Regions from separate parts of the Buttiauxella sp. JUb87 genome, predicted to be linked through region 3. Evidence: riboswitches for the same ligand, from Rfam matches in the RefSeq annotation. Region 3 holds a riboswitch; each other region holds the start of a gene.
What was found. Region 3 has a riboswitch for cobalamin ahead of EC843_RS05595 (cobyrinate a,c-diamide synthase). Riboswitches for the same ligand answer to the same signal wherever they lie in the genome.
Positions count from the first base shown of each region.

Region 1: it holds a riboswitch for cobalamin, as region 3 does, so the genes downstream of both, EC843_RS19380 (cobyrinate a,c-diamide synthase) here and EC843_RS05595 (cobyrinate a,c-diamide synthase) in region 3, are expected to answer to the same signal.
Region 2: it holds a riboswitch for cobalamin, as region 3 does, so the genes downstream of both, btuB (TonB-dependent vitamin B12 receptor BtuB) here and EC843_RS05595 (cobyrinate a,c-diamide synthase) in region 3, are expected to answer to the same signal.

Region 1 covers NZ_SNVY01000007.1:72,827-77,027, forward strand. Annotated here, with positions in the region: gene cobD (threonine-phosphate decarboxylase CobD) at 1-32, shown strand, start outside; gene EC843_RS19375 (GHMP kinase) at 880-1,746, opposite strand; cobalamin riboswitch at 2,181-2,356, shown strand; gene EC843_RS19380 (cobyrinate a,c-diamide synthase) at 2,452-3,831, shown strand; gene cbiB (adenosylcobinamide-phosphate synthase CbiB) at 3,828-4,201, shown strand, end outside.
Region 2 covers NZ_SNVY01000011.1:794-4,994, reverse strand. Annotated here, with positions in the region: gene fabR (HTH-type transcriptional repressor FabR) at 1-285, shown strand, start outside; gene EC843_RS21795 (YijD family membrane protein) at 300-656, shown strand; gene trmA (tRNA (uridine(54)-C5)-methyltransferase TrmA) at 701-1,801, opposite strand; cobalamin riboswitch at 1,911-2,102, shown strand; gene btuB (TonB-dependent vitamin B12 receptor BtuB) at 2,171-4,042, shown strand; gene murI (glutamate racemase) at 3,987-4,201, shown strand, end outside.
Region 3 covers NZ_SNVY01000001.1:1,167,407-1,171,607, reverse strand. Annotated here, with positions in the region: gene sbmC (DNA gyrase inhibitor SbmC) at 1-191, shown strand, start outside; gene EC843_RS05605 (FUSC family protein) at 282-1,340, shown strand; gene EC843_RS05600 (DUF496 family protein) at 1,496-1,816, shown strand; cobalamin riboswitch at 2,120-2,297, shown strand; gene EC843_RS05595 (cobyrinate a,c-diamide synthase) at 2,400-3,782, shown strand; gene cbiB (adenosylcobinamide-phosphate synthase CbiB) at 3,779-4,201, shown strand, end outside.

The sequences.
Region 1 (4,201 bases), on a different contig from region 3:
CGCTGAGCCAGATATTAACGCCTGATTCATAAGTGAAACCTCTCCAGAGGTCGGATAAGCGCAGCGACCTCCGTCACCCTCGGCGTAACTGGTGGATGACGCTGGCGCTTATCCCCCCTACAACGGCTATCCCGTAGGCCGGATAAGCGCAGCGACCTCCGTCACTCTCGGCGTAACTGGTGGATGACGCTGACGCTTATCCCCCCTACAACGGCTATCCCGTAGGTCGGATAAGCGCAGCAACCTCCGTCACCCTCGGCGTAACTGGTGGATGACGCTGACGCTTATCCCCCCTACAACGACTATCCCGTAGGCCGGATAAGCGCAGCGACCTCCGTCACCCTTGGCGTAACTGGTGGATGACGCTGACGCTTATCCCCGCTACAACGGCTATCCCGTAGGCCGGATAAGCGCAGCGACCTCCGTCACCCTCGGCGTAACTGGTGGATGACGCTGACGCTTATCCCCCATACAACGACTATCCCGTAGGCCGGATAAGCGCAGCGACCTCCGTCACCCTCGGCGTAACTGGTGGATGACGCTGACGCTTATCCCCCTACAACGGCTATCCCGTAGGTCGGATAAGCGCAGCGACCTCCGTCACCCTCGGCGTAACTGGTGGATGACGCTGACGCTTATCCCCCCTACAACGGCTATCCCGTAGGCCGGATAAGCGCAGCGACCTCCGTCACCCTCGGCGTAACTGGTGGATAACGCTGACGCTTATCCCCCCTACAACGACTATCCCGTAGGCCGGATAAGCGCAGCGACCTCCGTCACCCTCGGCGTAACTGGTGGATGACGCTGACGCTTGTCCCCATACAACGGCTATCCCGTAGGTCGGATAAGCGCAGCGTCATCCGACACCATTAACGGTGATCACAGCAAGGCCACGCCGCCTTCGACCATCTTCAACAAGTGATGCATCGGCCAGTGTGGAGTTAAGCGTTTTTCCGTCAATAGCCCTATCACCCGCTCTACATCATGCTTGTTGCGGTCTAACAACAACCCCACCACGCTGCCGCTGTGCGCGACATTAATACCGTAGAGATCGCACTCTTCAACCAGTGATAACAAGACGTTAAATTCCGGTTTAGGCAAAATATTCTGGCTCGCCACGGCGCTAAGCGTGGCGGCTTCACCCATCAAACGTGGGTTGTTCTGCGCGCACGCTTGCTGAATTTTCCCCCAGGCTGTTTCCAGTTCAGGGGCATGCCGTTGCAGCAACGTGTTTCTTTCCATGCGGTGATAATCTGCGGTCCGCAAAGTCAGTGGGCTTTCAAGCACCAGCAGATCCAGCGCCGGTTGCGAGTCACAGGCGATGCGCGTAGCACCTTTGTTATGGTCAAACAACGTCAGGCTGCGAAAAATAGTGCTGTCGGTGGGTTCGAGTGCAACACACTGCGCCGCCAGTGCTTGTTCACTGAGTTCACGGCCTAAATAACTCGCGGTAGCGAGCGCCGTGGCGGCGATATCTGCGGTGCTACTGGCCATTCCCTTGGCGAGCGGAATCGTCGAGTGGCGCTCAATGCGTATTTCACGGCTCAACTCTGCGGGATATTGCCAGTGCGCCAGCAGCTGTTTCACCATTGCGCGCGACAGAGGAAGTTCGCTTGCTAGCGGAGCGCCAGTGGTGACTTCAACGGTGCTGTACCAGTCCACCGGACACGACACCAGCTTTTCGCCGCCAACAATCCACCCCTGGATAAGCTCGCCACAGGATGCAGGACACTGAGCTACTGCCACATTGACCACCTTTTTCACTCAATTATATCTGCGCGATAGTGACATGGCGCTTTATAGGATTTATTGATTTTCCACAATATAGCTTAATCAGCCATGGCGGTAAAAAGAATAAAGATGTTATATCTGCGCGCTAATAATATGGCTTTGATTTATTTTCATATTAATATGATTTATTTTCATGAACTTATTTGTCTATTTGGTGTAAGGGGTTATTTCATTTAAAAGTGAGGTTTTGTTATTGCTTTACGAAAAGGTAATTAATTGTGGGGCGTGTCAAAGTAAGCAAATTTAATTGGTCTGATAAATTGTCGTAGCGCAATAATTTAATTTCTTAGGCGCTATAACCTGTGTCGAGTTTTTATTTGGCGATATTCAACAGAATTCTTAAATTATGTTTCCACGTATGCGCAACAGTGAATTTACGGCATACGCGGTTAACTGCAATGCTAATAGATACACCACATTGTGTGGTTGGGAAGGGGGTTTAAATCCCCCGCAGCCCCCGCTGCTGTGATGCTGACGAACCCGTGATACCACTGATCGTAAGATTGGGAAGGACGGGTGAGAGTGACGCTAAGCCAGAAGACCAGTCTGTTAGCTAAAAACAACAACTTCGGTGGGAAGTGGGTTGCTCAGAAGCGTCGAGTCGCAAGACTGGGTCAACGCACATCCTGGCACCCGTACCGCCCAGAACAGGATTGGGGTATGGCAGCCAGGAAAAGGACATTCATTGTTGCAGGCACTTCCAGCGGATGTGGCAAAACCACGGTTACGCTGGGTTTGCTTAGCCTCCTCACACAGCGCGGATTGCGCGTACAACCCTGCAAAGTTGGCCCTGACTATCTTGATACTGGCTGGCATAGCGCCGTGACCGGGACTGCCTCCCTGAACCTTGACCGTTTTATGCTGCCGGTTGCCACGTTAAATGCGCTGTTTGCCGAACGTATGCAGCATGCGGATGTGGCGGTGATTGAAGGCGTGATGGGGCTGTTTGATGGCTACGGCATCAGTCCTGATTATTGCAGCACCGCAGGGATGGCGAAGCAACTGAACTGCCCGGTGATTCTGCTGGTCGATGGGAAAGCTGTTTCGACGTCGATTGCCGCGACGGTCATGGGGTTTCAACATTTTGACCCCGCATTAAAGCTGGCGGGCGTGATCGTCAACCGCGTGAATAGCGAAAGCCATTATCAGTTGTTGAAAAGCGCTATTGAACGCTACTGCGGCGTGCCGGTGTTGGGCTACGTTCCCCGTGTTGAAGGGGTTTCGTTACCGGAAAGGCATTTGGGGCTGGTCACCGCACGCGAGTCGGTCGTCAATTCACAACCCTGGGCAGACTTCGCCAGCCAGCTTGAAAAAACGCTGGATATCGACCAGTTGCTGGCACTCAGCGTCTGTGATGCGCTCCCTTCAGGGGCGTGGCCTGAACTGCCAGCCGCCGGCAGCGGAGCAGGGTTAACGCTGGCGCTGGCTGATGACGAGGCGTTCAACTTCTATTACCCCGATAACATTTCTCTTCTTGAGCGTGCTGGCGTGCGCATCGTGCGCTTCAGCCCGCTGCATGACAGCCAGTTACCGGAATGTCAGATGATTTGGCTCGGCGGTGGCTATCCGGAACTCTACGCCGAAAAGCTGTCTGCGAACCACACCATGTGCGCTCAAATCCTCGCAGCCCACCAACGAGGCGTGGCGATTTATGGCGAATGCGGTGGCTTGATGTACCTCGGCAGTTCGCTACAAGACAGCCACGGCGCGACTTATCCGATGGTCGGCGCTATTCCCGGCCATAGCGCGATGGGCAAAAAATTAACCCGCTTTGGCTACTGCGAAAGCCGGGCGCTGGCGCCCACCTTGCTGGCTGACACAGGCGAAACGCTGCGTGGTCACGAGTTTCATTATTCTGAATTTACGCCGCAAATCCCTGCGGTGATGGCGTGCAGCAAAACCCGCGACGGCGCAGTTTTACAGGCGTGGTCGGGTGGCTGGCAGGTGGGAAATACCTTCGCCAGCTATCTGCATATTCATTTTGCCCAGCGTCCCACGCTGCTTAATCGCTGGATAAGTGCAGCCTGGAGAGCGAAATGACACTCCTGGCCTGGGCGGTGGCGTGGATTCTGGATCGTCTGCTGGGCGACCCTCACCACTGGCCGCATCCGGTGCGCTGGATTGGCGCACTGACAGCGTTGGCACAACGTATCGTCCGGCGTTACTGCCGTAGCGAAGCGGCCTTGTCCATCGGCGGTGGTTTGATGTGGCTCTGCGTGGTTGGCACCACCTTCGGCGTGGCGTGGGGGCTGCTGCATTTTGCCAATGCCATTCACCCCTGGTTGGGCTGGATTGTCGAAGTGTGGATGATTTTCACGGTGCTTGCTGCCCGCAGCCTCGATGACGCCGCGCGTGACGTGGAGCTGCCGTTAAGTGAGGGCAATCTCGAGGAAAGCCGCAAAAAACTCGC
Region 2 (4,201 bases), on a different contig from region 3:
TTTCGTGCCGCCGTCGCGCGTGAAATTCAGCACTTTATTGCGGAACTTGCTGATTATCTGGAACTCGAAAATCGTATGTCGCGCAGCTTTACTGAAGCGCAGGCAGAAGCGATGGTGACGATTGTTTTTAGTGCTGGTGCCGAAGCGTTAGACGTCGATGCCGATCAGCGTCGTCAGCTTGAAGAGCGTCTGGTACTTCAGTTGCGCATGATTTCCAAAGGTGCGTATTACTGGTATCGCCGGGAGCAAGAAAAAATGGCATTGGCTCAAATATCTGAAGAGTGAATGAAGGAAGGGCAATGAAACAGTTACAAGATAGAGGTACGCTCGGGTTAGCGTTTATTGCAGGCCTTGCGATCAACGGAACGTTTGCCGCAGTGTTCAGCTCGGTTGTGCCGTTTTCCATTTTTCCAATTATCGCGCTGGTGCTGACGGTGTACTGTTTGCATCAACGCTACCAAAACCGCACGATGCCGGTGGGTTTGCCAAGTATCGCAGCGGCTTGTTTCGTGTTGGGCGTGTTGCTGTATAGCGCAGTTGTACGCGCTGAATATCCAGCTATTGGCTCCAACTTCTTGCCAGCGGTACTTTCGGTCGCATTGTTGTTCTGGATTGGTATTAAAATCCGCGCTCGTAAATCCCAGGTGACGGAATAGCAGCCTGCTCTAAAACAAAAACGGACGCCGAGGCGTCCGTTTTGCTATTTGCGTGTTAGCCACACACCGCATTCCATATGGTGCGTGTACGGGAATTGGTCAAATAGCGCCAGCCGTGACACGTTATGGGTTTCGCTTAATGTTTCCAGGTTCTCGCAAAGGGTTTGCGGGTTGCAGGAGATATAAAGGATGCGCGGATACGCCTGCACCATTTTCACGGTGTCAGCATCCAGACCACTGCGTGGTGGATCGACGAAAATGGTTTCGCACTGGTAGCTTTTCAGGTCGATACCTTTCAGGCGGTTAAACTCGCGCACGCCATTCATCGCCTGGGTAAAATCTTCCGCGGCCATACGAATGATTTGCACGTTTTCAATTTCATTCGCTTCAATATTGTATTGCGCGGCAGCAACAGACGGCTTGGCGATTTCAGTTGCCAGCACGCGATTAAAGTTGCGAGCCAGTGCCAGCGAGAAGTTACCGTTACCGCAATACAGTTCCAGCAGGTCGCCTTTTGAACCGTGCGTGGCATCCAGCGCCCATTCCAGCATATGAACATTCATCGCCGCGTTGGGTTGCGTGAAACTGTTTTCCACCTGGCGATAAATCATCTCTTTACCGGCAACAGTCAAACGCTCATCGATGAAATCCTGATCCAGCTCGATTTTGGTTTTGGTCGCACGGCCAATTAAATGAACATTGAAACCCTGAGCCCGCAGATTGTCGCGCAGTGCTTCAGCGTGTTGCTGCCACTCTTCACCCAATTTCCGGTGGTAAAGCATCGAGACAACCGCCTGGTTGCTCATCGTCGTCAGATAATCAATCTGGAAGAGTTTGTGGCGCAGGGCGGGAATATCACGCACGCCGTCGAGCATCGCAGGCATCAACGCGTTGATAAGTGAGCTGGCTGCCGGGAAGGTGTTAACCCGGATGCGCTGCTTTGTCTCCTGGTCAAACATGATGTGGTACAGGTCGTCTTCATCATGCCAGATACGAAATTCAGCACGCATCCGATAGTGGCTGGTTGGCGAACGGAACACCTCCGGCGCTGGTGCTGCAAAAGGGGCCATCATGCTTTGCAAGCGGGCGACTTTTTCGGCCAGTTGCGCGTCGTACTGTTCAATTGGGAGATGTTCGGGAGTCATGATCTGCTACCTGTTAATAAAGTCAAACTACGCGGCGATTGTAGGGAATAGGTTGATGATGTCCAGTGCTGTTGCATTTTGATGTGTCTGGACAATCTTATTAACAAAATCGTAGCATAGCACTTCCGGCCTTTTTACATGAGTTAAAAGGGAACCCAGTGCAACTCTGGGGCTGACGCGCAGCGGTAAGGAACGGTGGGATGAGCGCCAAGTGCAGACACTGCTAAACAAAGCGGGAAGTCATCATCCAGTAGTCACACACCTCCAAGCCCGAAGACCTGCCGGTATACGTCGCAATCTGCATAACTATCGCGTGCTATCGGTTATGTCTGCGGCATCCTTATTGGAAAGCGGATGCTTATTAAAATGATGGTAAAAAAACTTTCGCTGCTTACGGCTCTGTCCGTAACGGCTTTTTCAGGCTGGGCGCAAGACAGCAATTCTGACGATACTCTGGTGGTAACGGCCAACCGTTTTCAGCAACCCGTCAATACCGTTCTGGCGCCAACTGATATTGTGACCCGGGAAGAGATCGACCAATGGCAGGCAAAATCGATGAACGATGTCATGCGTCGTTTACCTGGCGTCGATATTGCTCAGTATGGTGGTCTTGGGCAGAGTTCTTCAATGTCTGTCCGTGGCACCAGCGCCAGCCATGTATTGGTGCTGGTGGATGGTATTCCGCTTGCCCGCCCTGGCATTTCCAACTCCTCGGATGTTAGCCAAATCCCGATTTCTTTAGTGCAGCGCGTGGAATACATTCGTGGCCCACGTTCCGCGGTTTACGGTTCTGGCGCGATTGGCGGCGTGGTTAACATCATCACGCAGAGCGATGAAGAAAAGTCGCAAATCAATGCGGGTGTGGGTTCGGATAGCTATCAGCAATATGACGGTACCTGGCGCCAGCGTTTTGGCGATACGGTAGCGACAGTGTCTGGCTCATACGAAACCACTAAGGGTTTTAACGTTCAGCCGCATTCTACTTATAGCGGTGATAACGATAGAGATGGTTACCGTAGCAAAAGCTATTGGGCTGGCCTGGAGCATAAGTTTAGCGAGGAGTTTGACGGCTTCTTCCGTACTTATGGCTATTCCAACAACAGCGATTACGATTTAGGTGCGCCTCCTTATACTCCGGCGTATAGCGCAGACGAGCATCAACTCTATAACCAGAACTACGATGCGGGCCTGCGTTTCCATTCCGGGATCTACTCTTCGCAGCTGTTGGCGAGCTATCAAAAAGTGAAGGACTATAACTATAGCAGCGTGTATGGCCGCTATAACGACGGTACGACGCTCGACTATATGACCCAACGCAACGTCCAGTGGGGTAACAACTTTGTTGTCGGGAATGGCTCGATCAGCGCAGGTATTGACTGGCAGCAACAGCGTCTGACTTCTTCTGACACAGTCATGTCTGACAGTTATAACCGTGATAACACGGGCGTCTACTTGAGTGGTCAGCAGCAGTTTGGCGATGTGACCCTGGAAGCTTCAGGTCGTGAAGACCACGACGAGCAATTCGGTTGGCACGGTACATGGCAAACCGCGGCTGGATGGGAATTCGTTGAAGGGTATCGTGCGACAGTTTCTTATGGCACGGGTTTCCTTGCACCTTCCCTCGGGCAACAATATGGCTCCACGCGCTTTGGCATCGACTCCAATCCAAATCTGAAACCAGAAGAATCCAAGCAATGGGAAGCTGGGCTTGAAGGATTAACCGGTCCTGTGGACTGGCGTTTGTCTGCTTATCACTACACGATTGAAAATCTGATTACCTACTACTCCGATCCGGTCACTTATGACGGGTCTTATGACAACATCAAATCTGCGACTATCAAAGGACTGGAATGGGTCGGTAGCGTGGATACTGGCATCTTTACTCATAAGCTAACGTTGCAGTATATGGATCCGCGTGATGACCAGAGTGATGAAGTGCTGGCTCGCCGCGCTAAGCGCCAGGCTAAGTACCAGCTCGACTGGGTGATGTTTAACGTGAATATGGATGTAGCGTGGCAGTATTACGGCAAACGCTACGACAACAACACCTCTGCTTATAACCCGACTCAGCAAATTTTGCCGAGTTATAGCACAGTTGATGTAGCGGCTTCATATCCGGTCACCTCTCATCTCACTGTTCGTGGTAGAATCGCCAACCTGTTCGATAAAGATTACGAGACGGTTTATGGCTATCAAACCCCAGGACGGGAATACTATCTCTCTGGCAGCTATACCTTCTAATACACGTCCCACCGTACTGGTTTTTGACTCCGGTGTCGGTGGGCTTTCTGTGTATGATGAAGTCCGGCAGCTTTTGCCTGACCTGCACTACATTTATGCTTTCGACAACGTAGCATTCCCCTACGGCGAGAAAAGCGAAGAGTTCATTGTTGAACGCGT
Region 3 (4,201 bases):
ATGCGGTGGCACGCGCCCGCGTGGATGACAACGACTTTGCCAAGCCGTGGAATCTGTTTTTTGACAGCGTCCTTGCTAATAATAGCTACCAGATAACCGGAAAACCCTGCTTCGAACACTATCTTAACGATGGTTCAGAAAGTGGAGTATGGGAAATAGACATGTATATTCCGGTGGCAGATCAAGTCTGATGCTAAAGGGGGCTTATGCCCCCTAACTTTGTGATGTTCATTCCATAAAAACAGGTACAATCCCGTTTTTTATTTTCTGGGGAACTGAGTGTGCGTCCTGACAAATCACTAAGCCCATTTGAGATCCGCATATACCGCAATTACCGTATCGTGCATGGGATCCGCATCGCACTGGCTTTTATTCTCACCTTTCTTATTGTTCATCTTCTGAAAGTGCCCGAAGGGACATGGCCGTTGATCACGCTTGTGGTGGTCATGGGGCCGATCTCTTTTTGGGGCAACGTCGTGCCACGCGCCTTTGAGCGAATTGGTGGGACGATATGCGGTGCAGTCATGGGACTTGTGGCGCTAAAACTTGAGCTGTTCTCGCTACCGCTGATGTTGGTGTGGTGTGCCATTGCCATGTTCATCTGCGGCTATCTGGCGTTGGGGAAACGCCCGTATCAAGCTCTGCTGATTGGTATCACTCTTGCGGTGGTGGTTGGCGCACCGGCAGGAGACATGGAAATTGCCCTTTGGCGCAGCGGCGATGTTATCTTCGGCTCGTTGCTGGCGATGTTATTTACCAGCATTTATCCGCAGCGCGCCTTTATCCACTGGCGCATACAAATGGCGAACTTCGTCACCGCCTTTGGCCGGGTTTACAACGCGGGCTTCTCACCTAATTTATTAGAGCGCCCCAGGCTTGAAAAACATTTACACAAAGTGTTGAGTGATGTCGTAAGAATGCGTGCACTCATCGGGCCAAGCAGCAAAGAAACGCACATTCAAAAGTCTATCTTCGAGGCGATACAAACCGTCAGCCGCAATCTGGTGTGCACTCTTGAGTTGCAGGTCAACGCTTACTGGGCATCAAGGGAAAGCCACTTCCTGATGATCAACGCACACACGCTGCGCGAAACGCAACAAATGACCCAGGGCACGCTTGCCGCTATCGCACTGGCCTTGCACGATGGCAACCCGTCGACGATTTCAGCGAACAATGAAAAGCTGACTGAAATCGTCAGCGAGTTGCGCGAGCTCATACAAAATGGCCAAAATGGGAAACTTCAGGAAACGCCTATTCATGGTTACGTCTGGCTGAGTCTGGAACTTGCTCGTCAACTAGAATTGCTGTCGCAGTTGATCTGTCGCGCGTTACGCAAATAATTGCTCAGCCTGGTGTGAATTGCTGGTTTCGATTCAGCAGCAATTGAGGTTAAGATAGCGAAACAATGAATTATCAGCGGCTGCCGCTACCATTAAGGTTATCTTATGGCGGCTGTCTTAACGAATCCGAGTATGAAATTAGCAGGGGTATAAAAATGGAACCAATCAAACCATCTTTCCAGGACGTGCTTGAGTTCGTGCGTCTGTTCCGTCGCAAAAACAAACTGCAGCGTGAAATCCAGGACGTACAGAAAAAGATCCGCGATAACTCAAAACGTGTTCTGCTGCTTGATAACCTGAGCGACTACATCAAACCGGGTATGAGCATTGAAGCTATTCAAGGCATCATCGCCAGCATGAAAACCGACTATGAAGACCGTGTTGATGACTACATCATCAAAAACGCTGAACTGTCTAAAGAGCGTCGTGAAATTTCCAAAAAACTGAAAGTAATGGGCGAAATCAAGGCCGATTAATTAGCTGTCGTAGGGTGGATAAGCGAAAGCGTCATCCACCGTTTGCGCCAGTGTTGTCGGATGGCGCTTCGCTTAGCTGACCTACGCAGAGTTTTTCCAACAGTGTTACCAACCGCCGCCAGGCGGTTTTTTTTATCCCCAGTCTCTGGGGGGCAGATACGCGTCAGCGACATTTACCGTAAAGATTAAAAAATCAGTAAAAATTGTCATAGCGCAACTCTCGAAATCTATTAGCTTTTACACTGTGTCTGCTTTTAAATATTTAAGAGTGTGATGCTTTGAAGGTCATGCTCGCAATAACTGACTCGTTTATGCCACGCGATTAACCAAAATAGTCCGTGGCTGGGAAGGGGGTGACAATCCCCCGCAGCCCCCGCTGCTGTGATGCCGACGAACCCGCAAAACCACTGATCTAATGATTGGGAAGGGCGGGCGAGAGAGACGCTAAGCCAGAAGACCGACTTGTCATCCTTATTCTCAACAACTCCTTCGGTGGGAAGTCAGTTGTCATCAGATGCGTGCAGCCTCAGGGTGCGCGTACGTGCTGACATCCGTGCTTTGCCGAAACAGTGATAAGGCAACCATGGCAGCGGCAGCAAAACACGCATTCGTCATTGCAGGCACCAGCAGCGGCTGTGGTAAAACCACCGTCATGCTCGGGCTGCTCCGCGCCTTCATGCAACGCAACCTTCGCGTTCAACCCTTCAAAATTGGCCCCGACTATCTCGACAGCAGTTGGCACAGTGCAGTAAGCGGCATTGCCTCGCGCAATCTCGATGCTTTCATGTTGCCCACTTCCACGCTAAATGGTTTGTTCGCTAAACAAATGCAGCACGCAGATGTCGCCGTCATCGAAGGGGTGATGGGGTTGTACGACGGCTACGGCACCGACCCCAACTATTGCAGCAGCGCCGCGATGGCAAAACAGCTCGGTTGCCCGGTGATATTGCTGGTCGACGGCAAAGCGGTGTCTACCTCCATTGCCGCCACTGTCATGGGCTTCCAGCGCTTTGACCCAACGCTAAACATCGCAGGCGTTATCCTCAATCGCGTCAACAGCGACAGCCACTACCAGTTACTTGCTGATGCCATCACCCGTTACTGCGGCTTGCCCGTCTTAGGGCGCTTGCCGGTGATGGCCGATGTCGAGTTACCGTCGCGCCACCTCGGCCTGGTTCCGGCACAAGAACACTCCCCGCAAGATGAACACTGGCAGCGCCTGGCGCAGCAAATTGAAGAAACCGTTAACCTCGACCATCTTCTGGCGTTATCTCGCCTTAATACCCTGCCTCAGGGTGCTGCGCCCGCCATTGCTGATGCCGCACTGGCCGACGGGCTAACACTCGCCCTTGCTGAAGACGAAGCTTTCAACTTCTACTATCCCGATAACCTCGAAATGCTCGAGCACGCCGGGGTGAAAATCCAGCGCTTCAGCCCGCTGCATGACGCAAAAATCCCTGACTGCCAGATGATTTGGCTTGGCGGTGGTTACCCCGAAGTCCATGCGGCAAAACTCGCCGCGAACAGTCGCATGCGCGAATCCCTGCAAGCTGCCCATCAACAGCACATTCCGCTGTATGCCGAATGTGGCGGCTTAATGTATTTGGGCGAAACGCTGACTGACAGTGAAGGCGAAACCCACGCCATGTGCGGCGTGTTGCCAGGCCATAGCCAGATGGGCCAACGCCTGACACGTTTTGGCTATTGCGAGGCCACCGCTGTGCAAAACACCTTGCTGGCGAAAAAAGGCGAAACCTTGCGTGGCCACGAATTTCATTACTCCGATTTCAACGGCCCGTTGCCCGCAGCGTTGGATTGCTGCAAATGGCGTGATGGTGTCGCCGTTTCCCGCTGGCAGGGAGGCGTTCAGCAGCAGGCGACTTTTGCCAGCTACCTGCATGTCCATTTCGCTCAACGCGCGAATTTGCTCACCCCCTGGCTAACGCTTGCGAGGAATCACCTATGACATTGCTTGCCTGGGGCGTGGCCTGGCTGCTGGATTACTGGTTTGGCGACCCGCCGCACTGGCCTCATCCGGTGCGCTGGATAGGCAATCTAATCACCGTATCCCAACGCATTATTCGCCAATTCTGCAAAAGTGACCGCGCGCTGAAAATCGGTGGTGGCGTGCTGTGGCTGGTGGTGGTCGGCACCACATGGGGCGTGAGCTGGGGCGTATTGTATCTCGCCAACCTGCTGCATCCGTGGCTCGGGTGGTTAGTCGAAGTGTGGATGATTTACACCGTACTTGCCGCACGTTGCCTGAGCGATGCCGCACTCGACGTTTACCGCGCGCTCAAACATGGAACCCTGGCCGAAAGCCGCGAAAAATTGTCGTGGATTGTTGGGCGCGACACCTCGCAACTTGAGCGCCCGCAAATCACC